2 regions of the Acutalibacter sp. JLR.KK004 genome follow, and region 2 is predicted to be linked to the other one. Evidence: riboswitches for the same ligand, from Rfam matches in the RefSeq annotation. Region 2 holds a riboswitch; the other holds the start of a gene.
What was found. A riboswitch is a leader RNA that binds a small molecule or an ion and turns the genes downstream of it on or off. The one in region 2 is predicted to bind lysine.
Positions count from the first base shown of each region.

Region 1: it holds a riboswitch for lysine, as region 2 does, so the genes downstream of both, VSQ30_RS04090 (Na+/H+ antiporter NhaC family protein) here and VSQ30_RS10155 (nucleoside triphosphate pyrophosphohydrolase family protein) in region 2, are expected to answer to the same signal.

Region 1 covers NZ_JAYMNQ010000001.1:691,827-703,714, forward strand. The annotation lists partial or broken gene VSQ30_RS04035 (DUF5720 family protein) at 174-299, shown strand; gene VSQ30_RS04040 (TnpV protein) at 514-1,038, shown strand; gene VSQ30_RS04045 (helix-turn-helix domain-containing protein) at 1,102-1,329, opposite strand; gene VSQ30_RS04050 (hypothetical protein) at 1,486-1,938, shown strand; gene VSQ30_RS04055 (helix-turn-helix domain-containing protein) at 2,005-2,349, opposite strand; gene VSQ30_RS04060 (NAD(P)/FAD-dependent oxidoreductase) at 2,524-3,552, shown strand; gene VSQ30_RS04065 (winged helix-turn-helix transcriptional regulator) at 3,478-3,843, opposite strand; gene VSQ30_RS04070 (hypothetical protein) at 3,872-4,066, shown strand; gene VSQ30_RS04075 (replication initiator protein A) at 4,534-4,869, shown strand; gene VSQ30_RS04080 (MarR family winged helix-turn-helix transcriptional regulator) at 4,835-5,236, opposite strand; gene VSQ30_RS04085 (SRPBCC family protein) at 5,233-5,631, opposite strand; lysine riboswitch at 6,163-6,340, shown strand; gene VSQ30_RS04090 (Na+/H+ antiporter NhaC family protein) at 6,406-8,022, shown strand; gene VSQ30_RS04095 (alanine/glycine:cation symporter family protein) at 8,104-9,390, opposite strand; gene VSQ30_RS04100 (polysaccharide deacetylase family protein) at 9,544-10,419, opposite strand; gene VSQ30_RS04105 (GNAT family N-acetyltransferase) at 10,805-11,293, shown strand; gene VSQ30_RS04110 (GntR family transcriptional regulator) at 11,445-11,846, shown strand; gene VSQ30_RS04115 (ATP-binding cassette domain-containing protein) at 11,836-11,888, shown strand, end outside.
Region 2 covers NZ_JAYMNQ010000001.1:1,834,879-1,846,766, forward strand. The annotation lists gene VSQ30_RS10145 (hypothetical protein) at 1-275, opposite strand, end outside; gene queA (tRNA preQ1(34) S-adenosylmethionine ribosyltransferase-isomerase QueA) at 556-1,596, opposite strand; lysine riboswitch at 1,678-1,847, shown strand; gene VSQ30_RS10155 (nucleoside triphosphate pyrophosphohydrolase family protein) at 1,969-2,256, shown strand; gene asd (aspartate-semialdehyde dehydrogenase) at 2,449-3,528, shown strand; gene dapA (4-hydroxy-tetrahydrodipicolinate synthase) at 3,638-4,531, shown strand; gene dapB (4-hydroxy-tetrahydrodipicolinate reductase) at 4,569-5,321, shown strand; gene VSQ30_RS10175 (ACT domain-containing protein) at 5,349-5,807, shown strand; gene VSQ30_RS10180 (glycosyltransferase) at 6,043-7,119, opposite strand; gene VSQ30_RS10185 (collagen-like domain-containing protein) at 7,191-8,318, opposite strand; gene VSQ30_RS10190 (DUF3006 domain-containing protein) at 8,490-8,711, opposite strand; gene VSQ30_RS10195 (ComEC/Rec2 family competence protein) at 8,779-9,693, opposite strand; gene VSQ30_RS10200 (DNA translocase FtsK 4TM domain-containing protein) at 9,680-11,888, opposite strand, start outside.

The DNA.
Region 1 (11,888 bases), 1.1 Mb from region 2:
ACATGGAATTAAATGAAATGGAAAAACGGCTGCTTTTTCAGGTTGAGGGCGACTATCAATCCAAAGTCCTGAACGAGCTTTACATGACTGTCCGGTACACAAAGAGTCCCGAACAGCGGAAGGCAGCGGAAAATCTGATGGCAAAGCTGCGCGTTCTGACGGATGCCGAGTGCATGGACATCGTGCGGGATATTCAAAAGAATTACTGTCTGCCTTACCCGCCCCGGACGATTGGGGAAAAGATTGCCGAGGCCAGGCAGCAATCCGGTGCGGAGAAATTGAAGGGGCACGACATCATGGCGCTGGAACGCTTCGACCCGGAGGTACGCCACATGATCGTCTTTGCCATCCTGGGGGCCGCGGCCAGTGATATAGCTGAAATGCCCCTGCGTGAGATCGCCAGCACCGTGTTACCCCTCTATTGGGAGGAAGAAAAACAAAATCGCACATTTGCCGGGAATCCTGACAGGCAGTATAATAACGGCAGAGTAAGACATGAAAGGAGCGTTGAGCATGGAACTGACATACAGAACGGAGAGCGGCTACCGTCTGCCCAATCTGGACGTGCCGGAGGCACCGAAGGTCGGAAAATATGGGATGCTGCGGCGCAGTTTCCTCGCCAATCACCGGCACGGGATTTACACCGGGATGCTGTTGACCGGGGAACTGAACGCCCATCTGGAGAAGATCGACCGGGAGGCCACCGAGATGGTGGAGCGGTTGACGGCGCAAATGGCGCGGGAGCAGGGCGTGACCGAGGAACTGAAAGCGTCCGATCAGATGAAGTGGGTGGGCCTGATGAACAACATCCAGGCAGCGGCGGAGGAAGCGGCGATGGCGGAAATCGTGTACTTTGATTGGGACAACAAGGGCAGCTCTGGCCCCCAGGACGGCCTTGCCGACCATGTGGGCATTGTGGAGAAGGTGGAGAACGGTCTTGTCTACACCGTGGAGGGCAACTCCGGCGATAGCTGCCGGGAGAACCGCTACGCCATAGGCCATTATGAAATTTATGGATACGGCACACCTGCCTACTGACCCCGCAGACGTATAATTTTCGCCCTGGACTGACTGGAAACAGTTCGTCCAGGGCGGCTTTTTTCATTCCTCAAACAGCTTTGAAACGGGAACTTCCAGTACATCCGCGATCTTAAACAGCGTTTCCAACGACACGCCAAAGACCCGCGTGGGGCTTTCAATTTTAGAGACATACGACCATGACCGCCCGATCTTATCCGCAAACGCCTCCTGCGTCAGCCCCTGCAATTTTCGGTAGTATTGCACCTTCAATCCGAAGCGGATGTACTGTTCCCGATATTCCGTTTCCATAGCGCACCCCTCTTTCCGATAAAAGGGTAACACGAAAACGGGGATTTATTTAGAGAATGTAATTGCTATTTATAGCAATACAATGATATAATAGGGCAATCACAGGTCAAGTATTCCCGCCGTCCGGCGAACGGGCGGGCACAAGGAGGTCATGCGATGGAGAAAACCTGCTTTTTTATCGGCCACCGGGACGCGCCGGACAGTCTGGCCCCGGTACTGGATGCCCTGGTGGAGCGGCATATCACGGAGTATGGTGTGGGGGAGTTTGTGGTAGGGCGCTACGGCGGGTTTGACGCGCTGGCGGCAAGCGCGGTGAAGCGGGCCAAGGTGCGCCACCCGGACGTGCGGCTGATCTGCCTGCGGCCCTACCACCCGGCTGAACGGACTGAAAAGACACCCAGCGGCTTTGACGGCTCCTTTTACCCTCCGGGGATAGAGCAAGTGCCAAGGAAGCTGGCTATCGTCCGGGCCAACCGCTACATGGTGGACAACAGCGACTTTCTGATTGCCTACGCATGGCACCCCGGCAACGCCCGTGAGTTGGTAGAGTACGCCCAGCGGCGAGAGCGGCGGGGATTATTGCGTGTGAATGTGCTGGGCCAAGCGTAGGTCGTAACCTACCGCTGAAGATAAGGGCATACGAATAAGAGCCATTGACCTCGCAATCAACGGCTCTTACTCTTTCATTCTGATTGCCCCATCCAAAGTGGCTTCTACGATAGGAAGATATTTTTCCGGGCATAGTTGCATTTTGTGACGCACTCTCTGGCGTACTTCACTGTTTTCCTGCATTAGCGCAGGATTGAAGTAGCGTTCCATAGGTAAATGACAAATTTGTATCAGTCGCAACATGACCGGGACGCTGGGAATTATTAGACCTAATTCAATGTTGGCGAGATAGCGAGTTGATACGCTTACTTCCTCTGCCAACGCTCTGCGTGTCATTCCTTGCGCTTCACGCCCTGCTCGTACATCCTCTCCAAAAGTTTCAAAACCGGGACAATCCTTGACCTCTGCCATATTACATCACCCAAGCACATTGTATAGTTCATACTCATTCTTTGGAATGATGTAATTTTCTCTTTACTTCCCTTTATAATTCATCTTTGTTGAATCGAAAGCCCTGTCTTACGTTGTATCAGCCATGAAATTGTGCTATAATCGAAGCGAAACTTTAGAAAAACGGGGTGCCCCATGTACGATGTAATTGTTATCGGTGCTGGCCCTGCCGGAAGTACCGCCGCAAAGGTACTGGCTGAAAGAGGGCTTCACGTCCTGCTGGTAGAACGGCACAAACTCCCTCGCTATAAATCATGCTCCGGCGTCCTGATCCAGAAGTCAATAGATTTGGTGCGGCGCTACTATGGACAGGATGTACCGCTATCTGCAACGTGTACCCCGGTAGAAAACCGGGGCATGATCTTCACAGATGATAAAGGTCGAGAGTTCCGCTTTGAACAAGGCGGCTTGAACGTGTGGCGCAGTTCCTTTGATAACTGGCTAACGGAACAGGCGGCAGCGTCCGACGCAGAAGTCCGGGACGGCACCAACGCCATCTTCTGTGAGGAACAGGACAATTTGATCTCTGTCACGCTGCGGGGGGAATCCTCCTGCACAGAGCAGGCCGGATACGTCATTGATTGTGAAGGTGTCACCGGCATATTAAAGCGGCAGTTACTTGGGAACAGCCGGGATTATATCACGACTTTCCAGACGTTCAACCGGGGAACAATCCAGTTAGACCCGCACTACTTCTACGCCTACTTACAGCCGGAGCTGTCCGAGTATGACGCATGGTTCAATGTGAAAGATGAAATGCTGGTGCTGGGCGTTTCGGTCAAGAACACCAGCAGGATCGAGCAGTTCTATCAGCGGTTCATCTCCTACATGGAAACCCACCACGGCTTGCAGATCGGGCAGCAGGTCAAGGCGGAAAAATGGCTGATGCCCCATATCCGGCCCGGTTGCTCCGTCACCTATGGACAGGGCCGGGTACTATTTGCCGGTGAGATCGCTGGGTTCCTCAATCCGATGGGCGAGGGGATTTCGGCGGGAATGGAGAGCGGCTACCATGTGGCCCAGGCCATAGCAAATCACTTTGACGCTTTGGATATGATTTATACAGACTACCAGCGAGACACCCAGCAGCTAAAGTCTTACATGGAGCGCCAATGGAATTTTGTTGGGCGAATGGCCGATACATTTTCGGACATGATTATCTAAACGAAAGGTGCGGGGACAAAACACAAATGAGTTTTGTCCCCTGCACTTTATTTTTTGAAAAAATGTGACGTGCCGTAGAGGTTTCCTGTCTATATTGGTGAAGGGCCTTAAACGCCTCTGCAATTCATTGAAGCGCACGGCCCCCTTGGAAATTTGCCACAGGATTTTCAATTTCCACTTGCCGCCCAAAATATTCAGTCCGATCTCCATAGGGCATTGCTCGGTAATTGCAACTGCTTTTGCCATAGGGTGGAGCATCACCAAGCCGACAGACAAGCTGCTTGCGTTCATACTTGAGCAGGGCTGGGGCGAGATACATATGAACCGAAACGAGGGGCGGATGATTCGCGGCGGCGGTACTCCCTACGGCGGCCCTGGGACGGCCCCGAAGACCGGCAAGGGGAGCAACAGCAGAAAGTATCAATGCCCATGCTGCGGGTGCTCTGTGAGGGCTACAAAGGCCGTGAATGTGGCTTGCTTAGATTGCGGGGTGCCTATGGTGCTGGTAAGCTGAAATTGAAAGTTAACAATCAAAAAGACACGGGCTCGCGCTCGTGTCTTTTGGCTTGTGGTGATAACCTTGCCCGCATTTTCCGAACAAATTCCGAACAAAAGCAGGTGTCTTAGAATGTAGACGCAGCCACGCTTTTGTTATAATCCGTTAAGTTGCCCGAATCTCCCAACGTTTACCAGTTCTAAAACTGTGATATATTCTAAGTTTTGAGACGGCTCTTTTTCTCTTGTCTGCATGGCATTCAAGAGGTCAGCGGTTCGATCCCGCTTATCTCCACCACAGGGTACACGAGAGAAAAGGCTTGTTTCAAAAGGAACGAGCCTTTTCTTGTATGTTGTATGTGTTTCGTAGGCCAGCATATCCCGGCCATACAAGCACATTCCCACTAGGGGCGTTCAGAACTTTATGAACGCCCCTTTTTTCATGCCAATTTTTAGATACTATCATTATAGAAAGGAGTTTTCCCCATGAAAGACCGCCTTGACTATGATTATTTTTACGGCGGGGAATCGGAGCAGTTCAGTTTCTACCGTATCCCCCGTCAGCTCATTGTGGGCCTGGAGTTCAAGCACGTTTCCACCGACGCCAAGCTGCTTTATGGCCTTATGCTTGACCGTATGGGTTTGTCGGCCCGGAACGGCTGGTATGACGAAGAAAACCGCGTGTTCATCTACTATCCCTTAGATGAAATCAAAGAGGCCCTGAACTGCGGCAACGATAAGGCGGTCAAGCTGCTGGCAGAGCTGGGGAATGTCCAAAGTGAGGAGTTTATAGAAAGAAATTCATCAATTTGGATAAACTAATGTCAACACTTTCTACTGCTTTAATCGCTTCTTTTAATACAGATAATCCATTATCTGTATTACAGATTGTATTCGCACGACTGTCAACTTTACTTTGGATTCTTTGCGTTAATCCTTTCTTTTCCAGCAAACGTAATGTTGACGATACTGTCATAGGGTCAATCATCGAGAAATCGGATATTTTCTTTTGCGTAATTTCAATATCACTTTCACTTAATTCAACAATAACAGCAAGTATGACATATTGAGTATGTGTCAAATCAAACTGACGTAAAACTGATTTAACCGCCCTTTGCCAAAGAGTAGATACTTGCCAAAATAACAAACCAATGCTTTCATCGCGCGAATTATATCGTGACTCCTTCATTGTGATACCATAGACAACAATTTATCCATTGCGTTAGGCAAGTTGGCTGTTATTCCTCTGCCCATACCTTCCATTTGCTCGTCTGCCCCTCCACTAATGATAACCGTATGTGTTATAGTGCTTTCTGTTATAACATGACCAAACGATATGGTAATCTTGCCTAAATGAGAACTTGTAGTAAATTCCCTTTCAGTATCAATGCTGTCAATCACAAACGGGAGTGATTGCCCATTTTTCATTGACATAATTCCATTACTACCAGTCGCAAAGTTACCATGCAACACTACATTTTCCACATCATTATCCCACTCTTTCCAACGGGAAACATTACTATAAAGTTCCCATAATTTTTTGATGTCAATATTTCCAGACACCATGTTTTCGTACTTGAACATTTTTGATACCTCCAATAATAAGTTTGCTTATTATAAGCGCACTTATTATAATGGACATGATTAAAAAAGTCAAGATAAAGCAAGATAATATTTCTTGACTTTTATGATAGTGTTCAAATTTTTATTTGTTTGTCTGTCATATATGGAAATGTCCCAAAAGATGTATGAATGAGAGGGATTCCGTAGTAGTCGGCATTGTGCTGTAATGTGTATAACTGGCTGTCTTATGGAATTGTGGGTAACTCTGTTTGCAGGACGTGGGAAAGCTGCTCTTCAGCTTTTCCATGTGCTGTGAATAGAGTTATCCATGATTCCATAGCCTGTTATGCACATTTCCACAATGCTTGTCTTTTGCTCTTTGGTTTCTTTGGTTCGGAATAGTGTGGTGCTGGCGGTCTATCGCTTGTTTTCGGTTGCTTGCTTCTTTACCGTACATGAGCATTTGCACCGGGAATGTAAAACGCGCGTTTGGACACATACTCTCCCCAAATCCCGCTTGACAAGCGGGGCGGGAGGGGGTATGATAAGCATAAGCATGATAGAGGCGCGGCTGACAAGAGTACGTTTCCAGCAGGCCCCGGGCAAGGGTGGAAGCGGAAAGGGGATGCCGCCGAGGCTAAGGAGCGCCCAGCTCCTTTTGCCGGGCTGCGGGAGAAGATCCCGCAGACTGTCGCCTTCCTTGCAGGGAGGGCGGAGCGCTGTTGTGATTCATATGCCTTTTTGTGAAGTCATGACAGAGTATGTCATGACTTTTTGCATGAGAGAGGGAAAAACATGAAGAAAGCAAACCTTATCAAGGGGGTGCTGCTGGCGGTTATCCTGGTGGCAGTGTTTGTAGGCCCCCTGCTTGCCGGAAACGGCGAGAGCGCCGCGGAGGGGGGCGGGTTCTATGGCACCGCCTGGGCGCTGCTGCCCCCGGTCATCGCCATTGCCCTGGCCCTTATCACCAAGGAGGTCTACTCCTCCCTGTTTGTGGGCATTGTCATAGGCGGCCTGCTCTATTCCGCCTATTCCTTTGAGGGCACTGTGCTCCACGTGTTCCAGGGAGGCATTGTCAGCGTGCTGTCCGATGGGTACAACATCGGCATCCTGGTGTTCCTGGTAATTTTGGGGGCCATGGTGGCTTTGATGAACAAGGCCGGCGGATCCGCCGCCTTCGGGCGCTGGGCCGCGCAGCACATCAAAAGCCGGGTGGGCGCGCAGCTTGCCACTGTGGCCCTGGGCGTACTTATCTTTATCGACGACTATTTCAACTGCCTCACCGTAGGCTCTGTTATGCGCCCTGTAACGGACAAGCACAAGGTGTCCCGGGCAAAGCTTGCTTATCTCATCGACGCCACCGCCGCGCCTGTGTGCATTATCGCCCCGGTTTCCTCCTGGGCGGCGGCTGTGGCCAGCTATGTGGAGGACGGCAACGGCCTCAGCCTGTTTATCAAGGCCATCCCCTTTAACTTTTACGCCATCCTCACCATTGTCATGATGATTGGCATGGCGGTGATGAAGATGGAGTTCGGCCCCATGGCCCGGTTCGAGCGCAGCGCCCAAAATGATGGCGACCTGTGGGGCGGCAGAAACCCCTATGCGGGCGCAGCCGGGGAGGAGGAAGAGGAGAAGGGCATCGTGCTGGATCTGGTGCTGCCCATTGTTGTGCTGATCATCTCCTGCGTTGTGGGCATGATTTATTCTGGCGGCTTCTTTGAGGGCGCGTCCTTTGTGGAGGCTTTCTCGGGTTCCGACGCCTCTGTGGGCCTGATGCTTGGCTCTGTCTTTGCCCTGGCCTTCACCATTTTGTACTACTGCCTGCGCAAAACCATGACCTTCCGCCAGACCATGGACTGCATCCCTGAGGGCTTCAGGGCCATGGTGCCTGCCATCCTCATCCTCACCTTTGCCTGGTCGCTGAAGGCTATGACAGATTCCCTGGGCGCCAAGGTGTTTGTGGAAGGCGTGGTAAAAGGCTCTGCCGGGGCTTTCCAGGCTTTCCTGCCTGCTGTGGTGTTCCTCATCGGATGCTTCCTGGCCTTTGCCACTGGCACAAGCTGGGGCACCTTTGGCATCCTTATCCCCATCACCCTCAGCGTGTTCCCCCTGACCGATCCCCTGGGCGTGGTGTGCGTGTCCGCCTGCATGGCGGGGGCTGTCTGCGGCGACCATTGCTCCCCCATTTCTGACACCACCATCATGGCTTCCGCCGGCGCCCAGTGCGACCACGTGGATCACGTGTCCACCCAGTTGCCCTATGCCATCACAGCGGCGGCTGTCAGCTTTGTGTCTTACCTGTTCGCGGGCTTTGTACCCAATGCCCTTATCGCCCTGCCCGTCTCCATCCTGCTGATGGTGGGCACCCTGTTTGCCATGAAAACCATCCACGGCAAAAAGCAGGGGGCATAAGGGAGTGCTCCTGAAAAGAGGATAGAAAAACCGGGGCGCACCCTTTTGGCCGTCAGGCTGGGGGATGCGCCTCTTTTTCCGCTACCCCTTTTCCTCCTGGCCCAGCCAGGAAAGCCCCTTTTTGGAAAGGAGGAACAGGGCGCAGATGTTGGGCAGGGCCATCAGGCCGTTGCAGGCGTCCCCAAAGCGGAACAGGGTTTCCAAAGGCAGCACACACCCTGCCACAGCAGCCCCGGCAAAGGCCAGGGCAAAGGCTGTGCGCCCCCTGCCCCGGGTAAGGTAGAACAGGCCGCTCCTCCCGTAACAGCACCAGGCCACCGAGGTTGCAAAGGCGAAAAGCACTGTACACAGGGATACGGCCCAGCGGCCCCAAATCCCCATAGCCTGCTCAAAGGGGTAAAAGGTAAGCTGCGCCCCGGAAAGGCCGGGGGCCGGGCAGCACAGGATGCACAGCCCTGTCACCGTACACATCACCAGGGTGTCCAGGAACACCTGGAAAATCCCCATATATCCCAGCTCTGCCGGGGCGCGGCCCTCCACCTCCTCATAGGCAAAGGCAGAGCTGCCCAGGCCCGCTTCGTTGGTAAACACCCCCCGGGAAATCCCGGCCTGCATGGCAAGCACCATCCCCGCCGTCCCTCCGGCCCCGGCCCGCAGGGAAAAGGCGCTTTCCCATATAGAGGATAAAGCGGCAGGGAGGTTTTCCCGGAAAACCCACAGCACAAAAAGGGACGCGCCCATAAAGAGTATGGTCATGGCAGGCACCAGCTTTTCCGTTATCTTCACAGCAAACCCCAGCCCGCCCCGGGCCACGAAAAAGAGCGCCGCCCCCGCCAGAAGGGCCGCCGCCCAGCCGGGACCGCCCAGATCCTCCCAGGCGGCCCGGAAGGCGTGCATCTGCACCATGTTGCCCATGCCCAAAGAGGAAAGGCAGCACCCGGCGGCATAGACCAGGGCCAGCGCCCCGCCGTATTTCCCCGCCTTTTCTATGTAGCGCAAAGCTCCCGTGCCCCGTCCCCTTACAGGCTTAAACCGGGCGCATAGATAGTTTTCCATGAAAACCGTCATCATCCCCAGCAGGGAGGAGGCCCACATCCAGAAAAGCGCCCCTGGCCCTCCTGCCATAATGGCAGCGGCCACCCCCACAATGTTCCCTGTGCCAATGGAGCCTGCCAGGGCGGCCGTGAGGGCCTGGAACTGGCTGACCCCGCCGCGGGCTTCCTTCCGGCAGCACAGGGCCGCTTTCAGCCAGCGCCCCGCCCTGCGCACCTGGAAAAAGCAGGTTTCATAGGAAAAATAGGCCCCGGCAGACAAAATCAGGGCCAGGGTAGGCCAGCCCCACAGCACCCCGCAAATCAGTTCTCCCATGTATCTCCCCTCCTGTGTATGCCTCCGGCGGCTTAGGGACTCCGAGTCTCGCCTGCCGGCTCGGTCGGCTCGAGACGGTTGCCACTGGCAACCCTCGCCCCTAAGAACCCTGCAACCCCTTTTAAAAAAGGGGTTGACCCTAAAATTAAACCCCTATCCCTTAAGGCCCATCCTCTTTTCAAAAAACTCCTGGGAGCTTATACCGGAATACCGCAGGAACCGCCCCAGCTCAAACAGGGAATTGGGATCCCTTGTCACCCGGCACACCTTTTCCTCGCAGGAGAGGGTACATAAAAAGCCCATTTCCTTTACAATGCCGGGGGTAGACTTGCTCATGGCCCCAAAGGGGTAGGCCAGGGCCGTAGGCGGGGCAATTCCCCCCTTTTCCGTTATGGCCCGCTGGGCCTCGTTCAAATCCCCCATAAGCCTTTGGCGGTACTGCTCCTCCGATTCCCCGGGAAGCTTCTTCACCCCCAGCGCCCCTTTTTTGCTCTGGTGCAGGTCATAGCTGTGGTTCTGCACCTCCACCAGCCCGGAGTCCGCCATTTCCTTCAGCTCTTCCCAGGTGCAGTGGGAATAGTAGGCGCTTTCGTCCGGGGTGTCGGTGTAGAGATCCGTATAGCGGCCTATGGGGGAAATGACAAATTTGCTGTTGTATTTCTGGGCCAAAGGGAAGGCGTATAGGTAGTTGCTGTAGTATCCGTCGTCAAAGGTGAGCAGCACAGGCTTTTCCGGCAGGGAGCCTCCTTTGGTGTAGGCGATAAGATCCTCAATGAGGATGGTGGTATAGCCATGGCTTTGCAGATACCGCAAATCGTTTTCAAACTCTTCCGGGGAGATGACATACTGGCCGTGCCGGGCCGGATCCTTTAGCATGGAGTGGTACATCACCACTGGCACTTCCACCCCCTCCGAAGCGGCGGCAGCCATAAAGGCCCCTGCACCCAGCGCCAGGCACAAAATTCCCAGCCCCGCCATTTTCAGGTTGATTTTCACAAGGGCAAAAAAGCCCTTTGGTTTCTTCTTCATATGGATAGCCACCCCCTGTATCCATATATATAGGCCGCGGCAGGCAAAAATGAGTCACGCCCGTCTCATAAAAAAGCGGTATAATAACGCGGGGTGATGAAAATGGAAGAAATCCGGGCCAGGATGTCAGAAATAGAATACAAGCGGCATCCAAGGGATGTAAAATATCCGCTGGCTGTCCATAAAAACTTCCTTGCCAGCCATCACAAGAAAGTTTCCATAAAGGCCCATATGTTTTCTGCTCTTTTGCACCCTGCCCTCTTCCTCTCTATCCTTCGCTTTTATGAGACAGGAGGCTTGAGGGGCCGGGCAGCTTGACAAGGACGGGAGGCGGTGGCATAATGGAAGCGGCAGGCCCTTTGCTGCCGCAGAAGGAGGCACACACATGGAAGCTGTTTATCATGCCGCAACAAAAGAGGAACTGGCCTGTTTATGGGAAAAGAACCTCCTGGCCTACCCGGCGGATCCCCGCTGGGCCAAGTGGGCCAGGGAATATACCGCCTATAACGAAAACGGCATGGGCATAACCTTTGCCGCTGTGCTGGAGGGGGAGCCTGTAGGGGAGGCCACCCTGCTGCTGTCCCCTGCCTGCGGGGCCATAGGGGGCAGGCTGGCTTTGGCGGACGGGAAGTCTGTTGGGAACGTGAATGCCCTGCGCATGGAAAAGCGCTGGGAAGGCCAGGGGCACATGTCCAGGCTGGTGGGGGTTTTAGAGGGCTATGCCAGGAAGCGGGGCCTGGAAGCCCTGACTATTGGGGTGGGCGCAAAGGAAACCCGGAACCTGGGCATCTATCTCCACTGGGGCTATGGGGAGTTTGTTATGGCCCAGGAGGAAGAGGGGGAATTGGTGCTGTATTACCGGAAGAATTTGTAAAATACCAGGCAGCCGGGCGGCAGGGGAAACCCGGCCGCCTTTTTATTTGGAAAAATTTTGCCCAAGCCCCTTGACAGGGGTGGAAAGCAGTGGTATACTGCTGTCATGGTTAATTACTCAAGTAACTAGCTAAACAAGAAAGGAGGCGCGCATGCGAAAGGTAGATTTCAGCGGGGAAAAGCCCATTTTTCTGCAAATTGCCGAGAGCTTGGAGGATGCCGTGATCTCCGGCGCTTTGCCGGAAGGGGGTCAGCTTCCCTCCATCACAGAGCTTTCCGTACAGTATACTATCAACCCGGCTACGGCCTTGAAGGGCATAAACCTGCTGGTGGATCAGGGGGCCGCCTATAAAAAACGGGGCGTGGGCATGTTTGTAGCAGAGGGGGCCAGGGCCTTGCTGCAAAAAAAGCGCCAGGGGGACTTTTCCCAGCGCTTTGTGGAAGCCATGGTTTCAGAGGCACAGCGGCTGGAAATCGGACGGCAGGAACTGCTGGATATGGTGGCGCTGGAATTTGACAGCGCGGAGAAAGGAAGGGCAGAAAATGGCGATTGAACTGAAAGGCATCTCCAAAAGCTTTGGACAGGTGCAGGCCCT
Region 2 (11,888 bases):
GGATTCAAAGCAGCCTGTACGAATGAAAAAACCTTACTAAACGAATGACTCTCGTTTAGTTCAGTTGCAAGGCAGTTATAAAGCCACTCCCTTTTGTTGAGGCCAATTGTATATCCCCACTGGTTACGAGAGGAACCATCATCAACAGTATTAAACGCACATTGTCCTAATAGCGTTGTCAGCTCATCCTTAGTCAAGCCTTTAGAAGTATGGGCCATAACACCACATAGCGCTTTTAATTGTTGCTGGTTTAAAAACTTGTTTATTTGATTCATATAATCACCTCAATTGAGTAATCCTTAAGAACCACCAATTCTAGTCTAAGTACACCCACATATTGGTTAAATTGTTGGGATTATTTATGCAATAAAAGTGAATAAATATCCCGATTTTTCCGCTCTCAAACTTTTGCAAAAGTTTGGGTCAAAAACGCCCTTTTTACCCGATTTTGCCCCAAAAACGCTAAAAAACTGTTTTGAAAATTAAGCCCTAAAAACCCGCGAAACCCCAGTAATACTGCGCTTTTGCGGGCTTTTTTCTACTCAAAATTTTTACTCACACCACCAGCATTGCATCCCCAAAACTGAAAAACCTGTACCGTTCCCACACTGCCGCCTCATAGGCCCGCAGCACATGTTCCCTGCCCGCTAAAGCGGATACCAGCATAATGAGGGTGCTTTCCGGCAGGTGGAAGTTGGTGATAAGCCCGTCCAAGCCCTTGAACTGATAGCCCGGATAGATAAAAATATCTGTCCAGCCCTGGCTTTCTTTAAAGCGCCCCTCCCGCCGGGCCACAGACTCTATGGTGCGGCAGCTTGTAGTACCCACAGCTATCACCCTGCCCCCCCGCTCTTTGGTGGCATTTATCATGTCGGCTGTGGACTGGGGCATGTAATAATGCTCGGCGTGCATTTTGTGGTCGGTGATTCTCTCCGCGCTTACCGGGCGGAAGGTGCCCAGTCCCACATGGAGCGTCACAAACCCCAGTTCCACCCCCTTTTCTTTAATTTTCTCCAGCAGCTCCGGCGTGAAATGCAGGCCTGCCGTGGGGGCGGCGGCAGAGCCTGCCTCTTGGGAATACACAGTCTGATACCGCTCCTTATCCTCCAGCTTTTCCTTAATATAAGGGGGCAAAGGCATTTGGCCTATCTTGTCCAGCAGTTGAAAAAACACACCGTCATAGATAAAGCGGATAAGCCTGTTCCCATCCTCCAGCACGTCTGTAACCTCGCACTGGAGCAGCCCGTCCCCAAAGGTAAAGCGGCTGCCCTCTTTTGCCCGCTTGCCGGGCTTTGCCAGGGCCTCCCAGACATCATCTTCTTTGTTTTCCAGCAAAAGGAACTCCACATGGGCGCCTGTCCCCTCTTTCACCCCGTAAATGCGGGCGGGCAGCACCCGGGAGTCGTTTAAAACCAGGCAGTCGCCGGGACGCAGCAAGTCTGCAATATCCCGGAAATGGCGATGGGTTATCTCCCCTGTTTCCTTGTCAAGGGTCATCAGCCGGGAAGAGTCCCGGGGTTCCACCGGCTTTTGGGCAATCAGCTCCTGGGGCAAATCATAGTAAAAATCGCGGGTCTGTAAAGTATGTTCCTGCATGGCGTTCACCAGTCCTGTAAAATTTTCATAGAATATCCCGGCCGAAAAAATTGACAATGGCGCAAAACTAAGGTATTATAGAGAACGAATAGAGGCGCGGCTTTCAAAAGTAGCGGGATCGAGGTTGCCAGAACCATAGAAGTCTTGTGAAAGGGTAAGCTGCCGAAGGGGATATCCGGCAAGTTGACCCTGGTCGCAGCGGCCAACAGCTTTGCGACTGTCATCAAGTATGATGGAGTGCTATTTACTTAACCAGGCGGCCCTGCGCCGCGGCATTTCTATTATAGGAGATTGGCAGCCGGTTTTCAACCGGTTTTTTTGATTCTTCCCGCAGAACTTGCCAGTGTAAAAAGAGGGAAAAGGAGAATGGCTATGACGGAGGAAGAGCGTGCTGTCTTTCAAAAGGCCCTGGACACCTGGGGCGGGGATGCCCAGATCCTCTGCCTGCTGGAAGAGATGGCAGAGCTACAGGATGCCCTGTGCAAGCATAAGCGGGGCAGGCGCACCACAGACGATATTGCAGAAGAGATAGCCGATGTGGAAATTATGCTGAACCAGATGAAGCTTTATTTCCGCGTGGAAGAGGAAGTGAAAGCCCAGCGGGCCAGAAAGGTCGGCCGGGTGGAAGAAAGGCTAAGAAGCCGTACCAATAGGGCATAGCACAAATCTTCCCGGCAAATTTTGCAGGTTTCTGTGTTGGAAATCCTCGACATGCCACAGCATGTCTTGCGGTTTCCGCCTTGAAGCCCACAAAATTTTCTCGAAAATATTTGTACCACTCCTATCGGTACAGCTTCTAAGGAATTAAGCAGAACACGAAACATACTCCCACTAAAGAAAGGAACTTGGAACATGAAACAGTATCGCGTAGGCATTATCGGATGCACTGGCATGGTGGGCCAGCGCTTTGCCACCATTTTAGAAAACCACCCCTGGTTTAAGGTTACGGCCCTGGCAGCCAGCGCCCGCTCTGCCGGGAAAACGTATCAGGAGGCCTTGGAGGGCCGCTGGGCCATGGAGGCCCCCATCCCCCCTGCCATGGCAGAACTGCCCGTATATGACGCGGAGAAGGATATAGACAAGGTTGTCTCTTTGGTGGATTTTGTGTTCTGCGCGGTGAACATGAAATCTGAGGACATTATGGCCCTGGAAGAGGCCTATGCCAAAAAGGAGTGCCCGGTTATCTCCAACAACAAGCAGCACCGGGGCACGCCGGATGTACCCATGATTATTCCAGAATTAAACGCAGAGCACCACAAGGTCATCGAGCACCAGAGAAAGCGCTTGGGCACCAAGCGGGGCTTTATCGCCGTTAAGTGCAACTGCTCCCTGCAAAGCTATGTGCCCGCCATCCATCCCCTTATGGACTTAGGCGTGACAAAGGTGCTGGCCTGCACCTACCAGGCCATTTCAGGCGCTGGCAAAACCTTTGAAACCATGCCGCAGATTTTGGATAACGTCATCCCTTATATCGGCGGCGAGGAGGAAAAATCCGAGCAGGAGCCTTTGAAAATTTGGGGCCATGTAGAAAACGGCGTCATTGTAAACGCCTGCTCTCCCTCTATCACCTCCCAGTGCCTGCGGGTGCCTGTGTCCGACGGGCACATGGCAGCGGTGTTCTTCTCCCTGGAGAAAAAAGCAAGCGTGGAGGAAATTATTGAGCGCTGGAAAAGCTTCCGCGGCCCCGCCCAGGAGCTGGAGCTGCCCAGCGCCCCCAAACAGTTCATTCATTACTTCGAGGAAAACGACAGGCCCCAGCCCAAGCTGGACAGGAATATAGAAGGCGGCATGGCCATCTCTGCCGGGCGGCTGCGGCCCGACACCCAGTATGACTATAAGTTTGTCTGCCTCTCCCACAACACCCTGCGAGGCGCTGCCGGAGGCGGCCTGCTGATGGCAGAGCTTTTGTGCAAGCTGGGCTACTTTGACTGAAAACACAGAAGAAGGAAACGGTACCGGGCACAAAAGGCCGCGTTTTCACAGCTTTTTGTGCGTATCCTGTATCGCATGGCGATTTGACTGATTTTTCGGAGGGATACCTATGACAAAAGAGTTGCTGTTCACCGGCGCCGGTACGGCGCTTATCACCCCTTTTACCCCCTGCGGCGAAATCTACTGGGAGGAATTGGAGCGGCTTGTTGAATTTCAGATAGAAAACGGCATTGATTCCATTATCGCCTGCGGCACCACCGGGGAAGCCGCCACCATGAGCGCGGAAGAACATTTACAGACAGTGGGCTTTATCATAGAAAAGGTGAAAGGCCGGGTGCCTGTCATTGCGGGCACTGGCAGCAATGACACCAAATTCTGCGTGGAGCTTTCCCTGGAAGCCAAAAAGCTGGGGGCCGACGGCCTGCTGCTGGTAACCCCCTATTACAACAAGACCTCCCAGAAAGGACTTATTGAAAGCTTCCGCTTCATTGCTGACTCTGTGCAGATGCCCTGCGTGCTCTACAACGTGCCCAGCCGCACAGGCTGCAATATCCAGCCTGAAACCTATCAGGAGCTGGCGGATAACCCCTACATCGTTGCCGTAAAAGAGGCAAACGGTGACACCGCCTCCGCCGCCCGTACTCTAGCTTTGTGCGGGGATAAGCTGGCCGTATACTCCGGAGAGGATAACCAGACCCTGCCCATAATGGCTTTAGGCGGCAAGGGGGTTATTTCCGTATTCTCTAACGCACTGCCCCGGCAGATGCACGATTTAACCGCCGCTATGCTCCAGGGAAACCTGGAGGAGGCAAGGAAGCTTCAGGTGGAATACCTGGATTTGATGGACGGTTTCTTTATGGACGTGAACCCCATCCCCATTAAGGAAGCCCTGTTCCAGATGGGGAAAATCTCCACCAACCATTGCCGCATGCCCCTGACCACCATGCAGGAGGAAAAGCGGCAGAAGCTTGCAGCCCTGCTTCAAAAGCACCGCCTGCTGTAAGCCAGTCCAGACGTGAAAAGGAAAGGAGCCATCGGAAATGACAAGACTGCTGTTGTGCGGCTGCGGCGGGAAAATGGGTGCTGCCGTACAGAATTTTGTCCGGGAGCGGGAGGACTGCAAGATAACCGCCGGGGTGGATATCACCGGCGCGCCCCAGATCGGCTTTCCTGTGTATACGGAAATCGGGGAAGTGCCGGAGCCTGCGGATGTTATCATCGACTTCTCCCACCCCTCCGCCCTGTCCGCCATTTTGGCATACTGCAAGGCGCATCCGGGCACAGCCGCTGTGCTGTGTACCACAGGCTATTCCCCGGATCAGGCCGCCTCCATTGCGGAAGCGGCGGAAACTATGCCCATCTTCTATTCCCGGAACATGTCCCTGGGCATAAACCTGCTCATCGAGCTTTCCAAGAAAGCCGCCGGGGTACTGGGCAGCTCCTTTGACATAGAAATCCTGGAGATGCACCACAACCAGAAAATCGACGCTCCCAGCGGCACCGCTCTCATGCTGGCGGACGCCATAAACGGGGAACGGGAAAACGCCATGAAATATGTGTACGACAGGCACTCCCAGCGGAAAAAGCGGGAGAAAAGCGAGATTGGCCTGCACTCTGTGCGGGGCGGCACCATTGTGGGGGAGCACCAGGTAATTTTCTCCGGGCAGCACGAGGTTATCACCCTGTCCCACTCCGCCCAGTCCAAGGAGCTTTTCGCTTCCGGGGCCATTAACGCGGCGGTTTTCATGAACGGCAAGGCCCCGGGGCTTTACAGCATGTCCGATCTGCTCTGACAGACGGGCAGGAAAGGAAGGCAGACTATGAGCAGTTCCACCGTTATCAGCACCACCGACAACATCACCCTGGTTACATTAGCGGGTTTTCCCGCCAATGTAGATTCCATCTCCCACATTTTCGAGGCCATTTCCCGGTATAACATCAACATCGACATGATTTCCATGGCTCCCACCCACGGCGCTTTTACCGGGCTTTCCTTCACCATTTCCGACAGCGACCTTATCGACATCCTGGCTTTTACCACCCAGCTCAAGCGGGAAACAAATGTAAACGTCATTGTCAGCAGCGTGAACCACAAAATCTCTGTATACGACCCAGCCATGAAAAATACCCCGGGCATTGCGGCCCAAGTGTTCGGGGCCATTACCGGCACAAACGCCGACATCCGGCTGATTACCACCTCGGAGGTGGAGATTTCCCTCCTGATCACTGAGGCAGACTTTGACACCGTACTGGCGGCGCTCCAGAAGGCCATGGCATGAAAGGCGCAAGAAATACCCCCGGCGGAGTCGGGGGTATTTTCTTATGCAGGCATAGCCCTATGATACCAGCCACGCGTCACGTCGTGTTGGTACGTTTTGTCATTTGCATAGGTGCCCTCCTCTAAAAACTTATTTTTTCTTCTTTATGCTACTCCTGAGCTTCCCTATCTTACCTTTGCGCCTAAGTATACAAGAATAAGCACCTGCCTGCTCTGCAGGCGGGTGCTTATTTCTGTCAGGTCTTTTTGAGAGAGGCAAAATAAGCCCGGTTATAGGCAATTGCCGGAGAATCTGGCTTACAGGCCGCTGCCAGCTCGTTATAGGCCTCCGCTTCCTGTTCGTTCCCCAGCCTGCTGCTGCAAAGGCACAGCCCCAGGTATGGCTCATAGCCGTAGGCATCTGGCAGCACAAAGCCGCCCTTATCGTCCTGCCGTTCGCACCGCAGGGCCTGCCTGTACCAATAGGCCGCCTGCCGCCACTGTTCCCTGTCCAGGAAATGCTGGCCGATGTCACAGCAGATCTCTGCCCGGGGCACATCATAGGAAAAGCTTCTGAAAAATGCCAGCAGGGCTTCCTCCGCCCGGCAAAGCCCATATAAGCAGCGGGCGCAGTGGCGGCAGGCGTCAATTTGGTTTTCCACCCAGCCCTGGCCCTGGGATAGGAAGCCTTCAAAAACCGCCAGGGCCTGGGCGTATTCCTGGTGGTAGTAAAGCTCCCGCCCATAGTAAAACTGCTGCCGCGGCTCCAGGCTTTCCCCTTTTGCCAGTATTCCCTGGAAAATGCGCAGGTTCCTGTCCGGATCGGAAGGGTGCAGCTTCCAGTGGGTGACAGCGCAATCGGCATATACCCGGTGGCCCCGGGTTTCGATAACCTCGTGGACAGGGCCTTTCCAGCGCATACCCCGGTAGTTTTTTACAAGCCGCTCCCGGTAATAGGAAAAGGTGAGCTGGCCTGTCTCGTCAAACCCCACATGATAGGGCATCATCACCACTTCCACCTCTGGGCTTAGCTCCGCTTTCAGCTCTTTGAAGCGTTCCCTGTCCTCCTGCAGCAGGATATCGTCTGCGTCCAGCCACATGCAGTATGCGCAGGAAGCCTTGTCAAAGGAAAAATTCCTGGCGGCGGAGAAATCGTCTATCCAGGGGAAGTCGAAGATTTTTTCCGTATACTGCCGGGCAATTTCCTTTGTCCTGTCATGGGAGCCTGTGTCCACAATGATGATTTCATCTACCAAATCTTTTACGGAGTCCAGGCAGCGCCCTAATACGTCCTCCTCGTCCCTGACAATCATGCATAAGCTGACAGTTCCCATATGTTCCTCCTCTCAAATGGGGAAAGCCCCCATGCCCTGGGCATAGGGGCTTCCCTGCCATTTCCGGCTGGTTACGCTTCGTTAGGGCCTGTAGGGCCTGTGGGGCCGGTAGCGCCTCTGGGAAGGGTAAGGTTCAGCACGAAATTGGGGGCAGTGCCTGTAATGGTGGCGGCAGCGGCCGTACCCGGCGCGCCTGTGGTTACTGTGCCGATTGTTAAAACGGGCGTAAGTCCTACGGTGCCTGTGGGGCCGGCTGGCCCGGTGGCTCCCGCAGCACCTGTTGGCCCTACCGGGCCTGTGGGGCCTGTGGCTCCATCTAAGCCTGTAGCCCCTGTGGGGCCGACTGGCCCGGTGGCTCCCGTAGCGCCTGTTGGCCCGACTGGACCTGTGGGGCCTGTGGCTCCCGTAGGGCCGACTGGCCCGGTGACACCCGCAGCACCTGTTGGCCCTACCGGGCCTGTAGGGCCTGTGGCTCCGTCTAAGCCTGTAGCCCCTGTGGGGCCGACTGGCCCGGTGGCTCCCGCAGTACCCGTTGGCCCTACCGGGCCTGTGGGGCCTGTGGCTCCATCTAAGCCTGTAGCCCCTGTGGGGCCGACTGGCCCAGTGGCTCCCGCAGCGCCCGTTGGCCCTACCGGGCCTGTGGGGCCTGTGGCTCCATCTAAGCCTGTCGCTCCCGTAGGGCCGACTGGCCCGGTGGCACCTGCAGCGCCTGTTGGCCCTACCGGGCCTGTGGGGCCTGTGGCTCCATCTGAGCCTGTAGCCCCTGTGGGGCCGGCTGGCCCGGTGGCACCCGTAGCGCCTGTTGGCCCTACCGGGCCTGTGGGGCCAGGGATTCCGTCTGAGCCTGTGGCTCCCGTAGGGCCGGCTGGCCCGGTAACACCTGTAGCGCCGTCAGCCCCCGTACTGCCCCGAGGCCCGGTTGGCCCGGTAATCCCGTTTGCACCAGTAGGCCCCGTTGGCCCGGTGATGCCATTTGCCCCTGTAGGGCCTGTTGGCCCTCGCAGGCCAGTAGCTCCCGTAGGGCCTGTAGGCCCGGTGGGACCAGTAGCACCTGTTGGGCCGGTGATGCCTGTGCCGCCAGTAGGACAAGGCGGCCATGGGGGCGGAGGACAGCAGGGCGGCGGAGCAGGCGGACAACCGCCACAGCCACAACGCCCATCCAGCCCGTCAGAGGCCTGGAAGCCTGAATACCGCTTCATATTCACGCCTGAAAAACCTCCTAAATGAAATGTGCCCCGAATTCCCGTCAGAAGTAGGGGCCACTTTCAGTATATGCCCTGAAACAGGAAAGGTGCCTGCAAAGGCACAGAGAAAAAAGCACCTGAGAAACCGGGGACTCCGATCTCTCAGGTGCTTTTTTTCTTAGCAGTTTACCCGCCAAAGGCTCTGCGCTGTTTTTCCAGAATCCGCTGGCGGCGGCGCTGGGTTTCTTCCAGGTTCAGGGAAAGCTCCCCGTTATCGGTAATTTCCAGCACACAGCCAGGCTTTGCTCCTTCCGGCAGCTCGGAAAGCTCGATGGCAAAATATTTCTGCTCCCCCTCCTCACAGATGGCATATTTTCCCTCATAACGGTCGATGATAAGCTGTTTCATAAAAATCGCCCTGCAATACGAAGCCTATGCCCCGTATTCGTTCCTTTCTATACCATTTTTCTGTCTCTCAGGCATCTTTCCTGATGGAAATCCGCTCTCCGTTATAGGAAAAAAGCAGATTGCCGTCCAGGTCTGTGCGCAGCACATAGGCCCCCACCTTTTCCAAAGCGCTTAAAGGCTCCTGCCGTGGCAGGTTATTGTTATCCGCCCCTACAGACACCACTGCCAGCCTGGGGGAAACCGCCCGGGCAAAATCCTCTGTGGTGGAAGTGCGGCTGCCATGGTGGGCTACCTTCAGGAAGTCGGCGGAAATGTCTGCGCCAGAGGCAAGCAAGTCCTTTTCCGCCTTTTTCTCCATATCTCCGCAGAACAGGGCTGTGAAGTCAAAACAGGCAAGCTTCAGCACCAGGGAGTTGTTGTTCGAGTCTTTATAGTCTTCTAAAGGGCCAAGCACTCTAAGGCTGGCACAGCCCAGGGAAAAGCTTTCGCCCGGGGCCAGCAGTCGCTGCGGGACGCCTCTTTCTGCAAGAAGTTTTTGCAGATCTGCCGCCTCCTGGCCCGGTTCCTCCCAATACTCCCCCCGCAGGAAGCAGGCCGCAGGAATTTCCGCCAGCACCTGGGCCATGCCGCCTATATGGTCGCTGTCCGGGTGGGAGACGATGGCGTAGTCCAGCTTTTCAATGCCTTGCCGGTGAAGATAATCTGCCACAGTTTCCCCGTCTTCGCTAGTGCCTGCGTCCAGCAGAGCCGCACAGCCCTGGCTTTCCAGAAGGACAGCGTCAGCCTTGCCTACATCCAGCACGTGGACGCGCAAAAAAGCAGCGTCCAGATTTTCCGCCTGGGCGTTAAAGCCGGAATCTGTTAAAAGGCGGCTGAAAAGCCCTGCGCCCAGGGGCGTGATGGAAAAGACAAGCACCACGCCCAGAACCAGGCCCAGACGGATGCGCAGAAGCGCCCGGCCTTCCGGCTTATTCCTGCCCATCTGCCGCCGGAGGGGCTGGCGGATCGGGCCTTTGCATGTTTCGCTCCATCCACTGGGCGTAAGTCATCAGCACCTGCCGCGGCTTGGATCCCTCATGAGGTCCAACAATGCCCAACTGCTCCATTTCATCAATAATACGCCCGGCCCGGGCATACCCCAGCCGCAGACGGCGCTGTAAAAGGGAGGTGGAGGCCTGTCCTGCATCGACCACGCATTTTACTGCCTCCTCCAGCATGGGATCGTGCCCCTCTTCCCCGCCTTCCAGGCCATCATCATGGCCGCCTTCGCTGGCAGCGTTGCGCTCTATCTCCTCCAGCACGCTTTCATCATACTCTATTTCCCTGGTCTTTTTCACAAATTCCACAATGGAGGATATCTCCTCGTCTGCCAGGAAGCAGCCCTGCACGCGCACAGGCTTATTCACCCCTACAGGCGCAAAGAGCATATCCCCCCGTCCCAGCAGCTTTTCCGCGCCTACAGAGTCTAAAATGGTGCGGGAATCCACAGGGCTGGATACGGTGAGGGCAATGCGGCTGGGAATGTTGGCCTTGATAAGGCCTGTCACCACATCCACAGAGGGGCGCTGGGTTGCCACTACCAGATGCATGCCGGCGGCCCGGGCCAACTGGGCCAAACGGCAGATAGAATCCTCCACATCCTTGGGAGCAGCCATCATTAAATCCGCCAGCTCGTCAATGATAATTACAATTTGAGGCAGGGCGGGCATGGGCTGTCCGTTTTCATCCTGGAAGCCCTGGGATTCCGCCAGGGCGTTATAGCCGGAGAGGTTTCGCACCCCTGTCTCTGAAAACAGCTTATAGCGCTTCATCATCTCTGAAACGGCCCAGCCCAAAGCGCCAGCAGCCTTGTGGGCGTCAGTCACCACGGGAACCAGCATGTGGGGCAGGCCATTATACTCGGTTAGCTCCACAGCCTTGGGATCTATCATCAGAAAGCGCACCTCGCTGGGGTTGGCCTTATAGAGGATGCTGATAATGATGGAGTTGATGCACACAGATTTGCCGGAGCCTGTGGTGCCCGCAATGAGCAGGTGGGGCATTTTCGCCAAATCCGCAATGACGGGCTGCCCGGCAATATCCCGGCCCAAGGCCGCGCTCAGCTTGCCCTTAGAGGTCTGGAAGGCGTTGGACTGCACCAGATCCCGCATACATACAGTGTTCCGGGTTTTGTTGGGCACCTCTATGCCCACCGCCGCCTTGCCGGGAATGGGCGCTTCAATGCGCACGCCGGTGGCTGCCAGGTTCAGGGCCAGGTCATCCGCCAGATTGGTGATTTTGCTGATTTTCACCCCTGCTGCCGGCTGTATCTCATACCGGGTGACAGAAGGCCCCCGGCAGATGTCCAGAATTTTCACCTGCACCCCAAAGCTGCTGAGGGTGTCCACCAGAATGCTCCCGTTGGTTTGCAGCTCCTCGGTTTCCTTGCTGGGATCTACCTTGGGGCTTTCTTTCAGCATACTTACGGGAGGGAAGCAATAAGAAGCGAGATCCTGCATCTGCTCTGCTGCCTGATAGAGGGCAAGCTGCTCCGGCGTGGCCCCGGGGAATTCCTCCTGTTTGTCAGAAGGCTCCTCCTTTTCCGGCATTTCCATTTGCAAGCCGGAAGAAATATCCTCCATCTCCGCCAAAGGCACAGGCGGCTTTGGATCCGCAGGCACCGCGGCGGGCACAGGCAGGGGCATTTCCTGAATCTCCTTTAAAGCCTCGTCCAGCTCTCTGGTGCTCTCGGCAATGGCAGGGGTTTCCGGGGCCTCTGGCTGGGGTTCCGGTATTTGCACAGGCCCTTCAGCAGGCTTTTCTTCCTCAATCCCAAACACAGCCTGAAGCTTGTCCAGCTTTTCATTGCGCTGGGGCTTTTCCTTTTTGGGCTTCGCTTTGGGGAACAGGGCTGAAACATCCCCTGCCACCACAGCAGGAGAAACCTCTACCGGGTCTAAGGGCACGTCTATGGTGTGGCGATCCTGTTCCAGGATGAGCCTTTCCTCCTCCCGGCGCTGGCGGGCATTTTGCAGCCCTTCTGACATTACGTCCACCGGTTTTTTTATGGTGCGGAACAGCCCGATAAGAGTGGTGCCTGTAAGCACCATCAGAGCCACAAACAACAGGAGCAGCACGATGATCTTCGCGCCTGTGGAGCCGACTGCCCCTAAGAGCAACTGGCCCAGAAGCCCGCCG